Linked DNA regions of Allobranchiibius huperziae. The protein of the gene in region 2 interacts with the protein of the main gene of each other region in a pairwise test. Links are inferred from orthologs where the notes say so. Each region holds a gene or a part of one and is shown on either strand. Other genes may lie near its edges.

Region 1 (3,101 bases), 420 kb from region 2 along the record:
AGCGGGCCGCACAGCCACCAGTGGTCCACCGACGGCACGTCGACCGTGCCGGTGAGGACGGCCGCGAGACGTTCGACGTCGATCCGGCCGCCGAAGAGCTCGACCTCCTGCGGTTCGCGCGAGAGCACGTGCACGATCTGCATCCGGGTGGGGTGGGCGTCCTTGCAGTCGGCGATCTCGTCGGCGAACATCACCGAGTCGGTCTGCCGGTTGCCGTAGAGCAGAGTCACGGTCGAGGTGTCGTCGGCTTCCAGCACCGACCGCGCGATCGACATCATCGGCGTGATGCCGGAGCCGGCCGCGATGAGCACATGACACGCGGGCGTCGTGAGGTCGGGCACGAATCGGCCTGAGGGAGACTGCACTTCGAGGCTGTCGCCAGCGCGTACGTCGTGCACGAGCCAGCTGCTGACGGCACCGCCCGCGACCTCGCGCACGCCGATCCGCGGCGCCTCACCGCGGGCGGCGCAGATGGAGTAGGAGCGACGCTCGTCGCCGCGGCGCACCGTCAGGCTCTGGCCGGGCGCGAAGCGGAAGTCGTCGGCGAGTGACGGCGGCACCGCGAACGTGAGTGCCGTCGAGTCGTCGGTCAGTTGCTCGACACGCTGCACGGTGAGCGTGTGGAAGTCGGTCCTCATATCGCCTTCACTGCTTCGAAGGGTTCGCCGCAGGTGTGACAACGATGCAGCGAGCGGCATGCTGTCGCACCGAATGCGGCGGTGTGCGACGTGTCCGACGAGCCGCAGTGCGGGCACGGCGCGCTGGCGGGGAGCCCGAGCGTCACCGGCACCGGGCCGGTGCCCGTGCGCGCCGCGCTGGGCGGCGCGATTCCCGCAGCCTGCAGCTTCTCCCTGCCTGCCTCGGTGATCCAGTCACTGGTCCACGCAGGCGCGAGTTGTGTTGCCACCTGGACGTTCTCAAACCCCGCGGCCTCGAGGCGACGGCGTACGTCGAGGCCGATCTCGCGCATCGCGGGGCATCCGGAGTAGGTCGGGGTGATCGTGGCGACGACGTGGTCGTGGAACTCCTGCACGTCGCGCAGGATGCCCAGGTCGGCCAGGGTCAGCATCGGCAGCTCGGGGTCCGGGGTCTGCGCGGCCGCGTCCCACGCGGCACCGCGGAGGGTGTCCGCCTTCGCGGTCACCACGTCGCCTCCGGATCGGCCCTCGCGACGCTCTGCAGCTCCGCCAGCAGGTATCCGAGCGCCTCGGTGTGCATGCCGTCGCGGCCCGTGCGACCGTCGACGGCGCCCAGGACGTGCGCGCCTTCGGGGACGTCCAGGGTCGCGGTCCGGAAGACCCCGGACAGCACCTCGAGCACCGCCGCCTCGGGGGGCTCGACGCCCAACGCCGACTGGGGTGCGCAGTGCCGCCACAGCTCCGGCACCAGCGGCCACAGCCGCTCGACGGCCGCCGCGGCCTTGTCGTGCGACACCTCGGTGCCGTCGCCGAGTCGCACGACCCAACCGGCGGCGTAATCGCGGTGGTAGCGCAGCTCCTTGATGCCCTTGGCGGCGATCGCGGCCAGCACCGGATCGGCGACGCGCTGCACCTGCTCGAAGAGGGCGAGACGCCAGGTGCTGAAGACCATCAGTCGGATGACGAGCTGGGCGAAGTCCTCGTCGACCGGCTCCACGAGCCGCACGTTGCGGAAGTCCTGCGCGTCGCGGAAGTAGGCCAGCTCGTCCTCGCTGCGGCCGAGGATCGTGCCCGCGCGGGCCAGCAGCATCCGCGCCTGGCCGAGCAGGTCGAGCGCGATGTTGGCGACAGCGGTCTCCTCCTCCAGCTCCGGCAGCCGGGTGACCCACTGCTGCAGCCGGTGGGACAGGACCAGCGCGTCGTCGCCGAGCATCAGGCAGTACGCCGCCAGCGCGTCGGCGTCCAGATCGGAGGGCACGGTCGTGTCGATGCCCTCGAGGGCATCGGTGAACCCCGTGCCGAACGCCCAGCGTTCGTCACCGGTGTGGACGTCGGCGAGCGCGTCGTAGAGGTGGTCGGTCATCGCAGCCTCGTCACATGTGCGGCACGTCGGCCGGGATGTCGTAGAAGGTCGGGTGGCGGTAGACCTTGTCGCCCGACGGTGCGAAGAACGGGTCCTTCTCGGCGGGGCTGGACGCCGTGATGTCGGCGGAGGCCACCACCCAGATGCTGACGCCCTCGTTGCGGCGGGTGTAGAGGTCGCGCGCGTGGTGCAGCGCCATGTCGGCGTCCGCGGCGTGCAGCGAGCCGACGTGCACGTGGTTCAACCCGCGCTTGCCGCGCAGGAAGACCTCGTAGAGGGGCCAGTCCGATCGCACGGCGCTCGGCGTCGGCTCGGTCGGGACACCTTGGGTGGGCACGGCTCCATGACCGCCCTCGGCGGTGTACTCGCTCATGAGGCGACCTTCTTCTCGGCCCGCCGGGCCGCGGTCTTGGCGGCGTACGCGGTCGCCGCGTCCCGCACCCACTCGCCGTCCTCGTGCGCGGCGCGACGGTGCTGCACCCGCTGGGTGTTGCACGGGCCGTCGCCCTTCAGCACGGCGTCGAACTCCGACCAGTCGATCTCGCCGAAGTCGTGTCGGCCGCGCTCCTCGTTCCAGCGCAGGTCAGGGTCGGGCAGCGTGACGCCGAGCTTGGCGGCCTGCGGGACGGTCATGTCGACGAAGCGCTGACGCAGCTCGTCGTTGGTGTGCCGCTTGATGCCCCACTGCATCGACTGCTCGGTGTTGGGGGAGCGGTGGTCGGGCGGGCCGAACATCATCAGCGACGGCCACCAGAAGCGGTTCGTCGCCTCCTGCACCATCGCGCGCTGCTTGTCCGAGCCGCGCATCATCGTGAGCAGCAGCTCGTAGCCCTGCCGCTGGTGGAAGGACTCCTCCTTGCAGATGCGCACCATGGCCCGGGCGTACGGCCCGTAGGACGCCCGGCACAACGGCACCTGGTTGCAGATCGCGGCGCCGTCGACGAGCCAGCCGATCACGCCCACGTCGGCGTAGGTCAGCGTGGGGTAGTTGAAGATCGAGGAGTACTTCTGCCGGCCGGTGATGAGCTTGCCGGTCATGTCGGCCCGGTCGGCCCCGAGGGTCTCGGCGGCGCTGTAGAGGTACATCCCGTGCCCGGCCT
Region 2 (3,314 bases):
CGCGCCGGGCTGTGCCACGACGATCCAGACGATCGCGATGTCCATCGGCCGCGAGACCCACGCGTCGTACGTCGTGGTCATCGACATGCATCGGGTGCGTCACTCACATCCGGATCCGGCGCTGATCGGACAGCCGGTGACGGAGCCGATCGTCACGTCGGACGGCCGTGTCCATCTGGGTGCGGACAACGGGAGCACGGGCCGTTCGGCGAACGGCAAAGCGCCGCTCTACGGGCTCGACGGCCGGATGGTCGGCGAGGTGTCCGTGGGCATCAGGGAGAGCTCGGTCTCGAGTGCGCTGCGTCAGGAACTCCCCTCGTACGCAACGTGGTTCGCAATCGCGCTCGCCTTCGGCACGATCGCGTCATTCGGTCTCGCGGCGCACCTCAAACGCCGGACGTTCGGGCTGGAACTCGACGAGATCTCCCAGCTGCTGCAGGAGCGCGAGGGCATGCTGCACGGTGTGCGCGAAGGCGTCATCGCCTTCGACCGGCGTGACCGCGTCAGCGTCGTGAACGACGAGGCGCAGCGGTTGCTGGGCGTCCAGGTGAGCGCGGTGGGGGAGCACCTCAACGACGTACTGCCCGAGGGGCGCCTGCGTGATGCGCTCGCCGGGAGGGACACCAAAGGGGACGACATCGTCCTCACCGACGACGTGATCCTGGTGATCAACCGGATGCCCGTCACGGTGGCCGGGCGCCCGCACGGCTCGATCGTGACGCTGCGAGATCGCACCGAGGTGGCCGGCCTGCGCAGCGAGCTGGACGGTGAGCGCGGCCTGACCGACTCCCTGCGCGCTCAGCAACACGAGTTCGCGAACCGGCTGCACGCCGTCGCCGGACTGCTGCAGCTGGGGTACTCCGACGAGGCGCTCGACTACGTCCTGCAGATCCAGGGGACCGGGGCGGAGTTCGACAACACGCTGCGCACGCACATCGAGGCGCCGCAGGTCGTCGGACTCCTCCTGGGAAAGGCGGCGGAGGCCAGCGAGCGCGGCATCGAGCTGGTGATCGCCCCGGAGACCTGGCTCGGCGAATCGCCCGACAAGGTGCAGGCGCTCACCAGCATCCTCGGCAACCTGATCGACAACGCGTTCGCCGCGCTCGGCACGGTGCCCGCGCCGCGCAGAGTGGTGGTCGCGATCGTCGAGGACGAGAGCGAGGTGACGATCACCGTCGCCGACAACGGTCCCGGCATCCCCGCCGGGAGCGAGCGGATGATCTTCCGTGACGGCTACAGCACCAACGAGCAGGCCGGCGCCCGTCCCCGCGGGCTCGGCCTCGCGCTGGTCGAACGGCTCGTGACCAAGCTGGGCGGTTCGACCGTCGTCTCCGGTGGCCCCGGCGCCCGCTTCACCGTGCGGCTGCCGATCGCTTCCCCGTCCGTGCCCATCGGCAGCGGTGCGCCCGAATGAGCGAGGACGTGCTCGGTGTGGTCATCGTCGACGACGACTTCCGTGTCGCCGACATCCACGGCGCCCTCGTCCAGCGCGTCCCGGGGTATCAGGTCGTCGGAAAGGCGCACACCGCCGCGCAGGCGGTGGACCAGGTCCGGACACTGCGCCCGGATCTGGTGCTCATGGATGTCTACCTGCCCGACGGGAACGGGTTGGACGTGCTGCGTACCCTGCTCGACGAGCCCGATCCTCCCGCCGTCATCGTCATCACCGCGGCGCGCGAGATCGCCTCCGTCCGGGCGGCGATGCAGCTGGGAGCGGTGCACTATCTGGTGAAGCCGTTCGACTTCAGTCTGCTGATCGAGCGGCTCACGGCGTACCGGCAGCTGCGTCACCGCCTCGCCGGTCTGCCGGGCGAGCCGGCGCAGTCCGAGGTCGACGAACTGTTCGGGATGCTCCGCGCGACGCCCTCGCCGATGCCCCGCCCCGCGAAGGGACACTCCGCGCCGACGCTGGAGCTGGTCCGCAACGTCGTCCGGTCCACGACCGGTGACGTGTCGGCCGCCGAGGTCGCGGGCGAGGTCGGGATCAGTCGCGCCACGGCCCAGCGCTACCTCAACTACCTCGAACAGCAGGGTCTCGTGCAGCTACGACTGAAGTACGGCGCCGCCGGCAGGCCCGAGCATCGCTACCACCCGCGCGCCTGAGCGACCCGGCGACGTGGCCGCCGGGTCGAGGTCAGCCGCGCGCGGTCTGCAGCCGGGCGCGCAGAGCGGCCTGATGTGTCGAGGCCGAGACGAGCCCGATCGGACCGGACAGGTAGGTGTAGTCGTAACCGAGGGCGTCCATCATGGCGAACGAATTGTTGACGGTGGTGCCGACCAGTTGGACGGTGTCACCGCGGACGGCGGCCATCCCCAGCGCGGGGGCGGAGTAGAAGACGCTGTACCCCACGACGCCATGCCCGGAGGAGCATTCTTGCGCGAAGAGCAGCCGCAGCGACGCGCGCGAGCGCACAGTCGACGCCGTGCCGTTCGCGTACTTGTTGCACGTCGCGACGCTCCAGTACGCGGCAGGGTGGATGGCCGTGTGCTCGTAGAGGTAGACGCGTTCGTCGTCCTGCGGGAAGCCGGGGTCGAAGCGGTTGTCGAGGTTCACATAGTGGTCGTACTTCGAGAGCGGCACCCCGTTCTTGGCGAAGTAGGCGATGAGGTAGGACCAGTGTCCGGAGGCAACGGGATAGCACGACGTGCGCAGCTCCGGCCCGGTGACGCCGGGTGCGGACGCCGCGGGGATCACCACGGCCTGCGATGGGTGGGCCTGCACGAGCTTCACTTCGGCCCGGGCGTGCGCGTCACAGGTGGCGCGGCTGGTGAACTGAGCCTCTCGGGTCGTGCCGTGGTAGTAGACCGAGTTCTTCTCGGTGGCCGCCGACGCACGGACCGGTGAGCCTCCCCACCCGGTGAGCGCACTGCCGGCCGCCACGACGGCGAGGGCCGCTCCCCATGCCTTCTTCATCGATGTGTTCCTCCTGGGTAGTGGGCCGCGGGGCCCGGGTGACGGCTGTGGACGACCGAGATGGTCGTCACCGGTGCGAGGTGGGACTGGTGGTGCCCCACACGTACTGCGCCTCGCCGTACACCACGCGATAGTCGCGGGGGGCCGACGAGGCGTAGGAGTACGACGCGACGCCGGCCGCGTTGCTCCGGACATTCTTCAACGCGGTCCACTTCGTCGCACCGGACGCGCGGTACTGGATGACGCCGACCTGGCCGGCCCAGGGGATGTTCTCGTCGCGGCCGGTGGAGTAGCGGATCACTCGGGTGCGCAGCGTCACCGTGTTGCCCTTGCGGCTCGTCGACAGCCCGGCCCAGGACCCGACCTTGACCGTCGTACGGGGAGCGTTCTGCGCGTAGCC

The links.
Region 1: the proteins of HNR15_RS14190 (region 2) and paaC interact in binary tests that used the Escherichia coli proteins (3 or more experiments, as listed by UniProt). The link is inferred for Allobranchiibius huperziae from one-to-one orthologs.

What each region holds. Positions count from the first base shown.
Region 1 is NZ_JACCFW010000001.1:2,577,561-2,580,661, reverse strand. Bases 72-2,857 are described here. They hold paaC (1,2-phenylacetyl-CoA epoxidase subunit PaaC), read right to left. Parts: upstream 2,002-2,857; coding sequence 1,141-2,001; downstream 72-1,140. Other genes in these bases: paaA (1,2-phenylacetyl-CoA epoxidase subunit PaaA), read right to left, coding at 2,371-2,857; paaB (1,2-phenylacetyl-CoA epoxidase subunit PaaB), read right to left, coding at 2,012-2,374; paaD (1,2-phenylacetyl-CoA epoxidase subunit PaaD), read right to left, coding at 635-1,147; paaE (1,2-phenylacetyl-CoA epoxidase subunit PaaE), read right to left, coding at 72-638. Also shown: more of paaE, read right to left, coding at 1-71; more of paaA, read right to left, coding at 2,858-3,101. UniProt on the Escherichia coli protein: Component of 1,2-phenylacetyl-CoA epoxidase multicomponent enzyme system which catalyzes the reduction of phenylacetyl-CoA (PA-CoA) to form 1,2-epoxyphenylacetyl-CoA. The subunit C may be essential for structural integrity of the alpha subunit.
Region 2 is NZ_JACCFW010000001.1:2,996,960-3,000,273, reverse strand. The notes cover bases 258-3,256. They hold HNR15_RS14190 (response regulator), read left to right. Parts: upstream 258-1,410; coding sequence 1,411-2,103; downstream 2,104-3,256. Other genes in these bases: HNR15_RS14180 (hypothetical protein), read right to left, coding at 2,982-3,256; HNR15_RS14185 (hypothetical protein), read right to left, coding at 2,135-2,914; HNR15_RS14195 (ATP-binding protein), read left to right, coding at 258-1,414. Outside these bases: more of HNR15_RS14195, read left to right, coding at 1-257; more of HNR15_RS14180, read right to left, coding at 3,257-3,314. UniProt on the Escherichia coli protein: Member of the two-component regulatory system DpiA/DpiB, which is essential for expression of citrate-specific fermentation genes and genes involved in plasmid inheritance.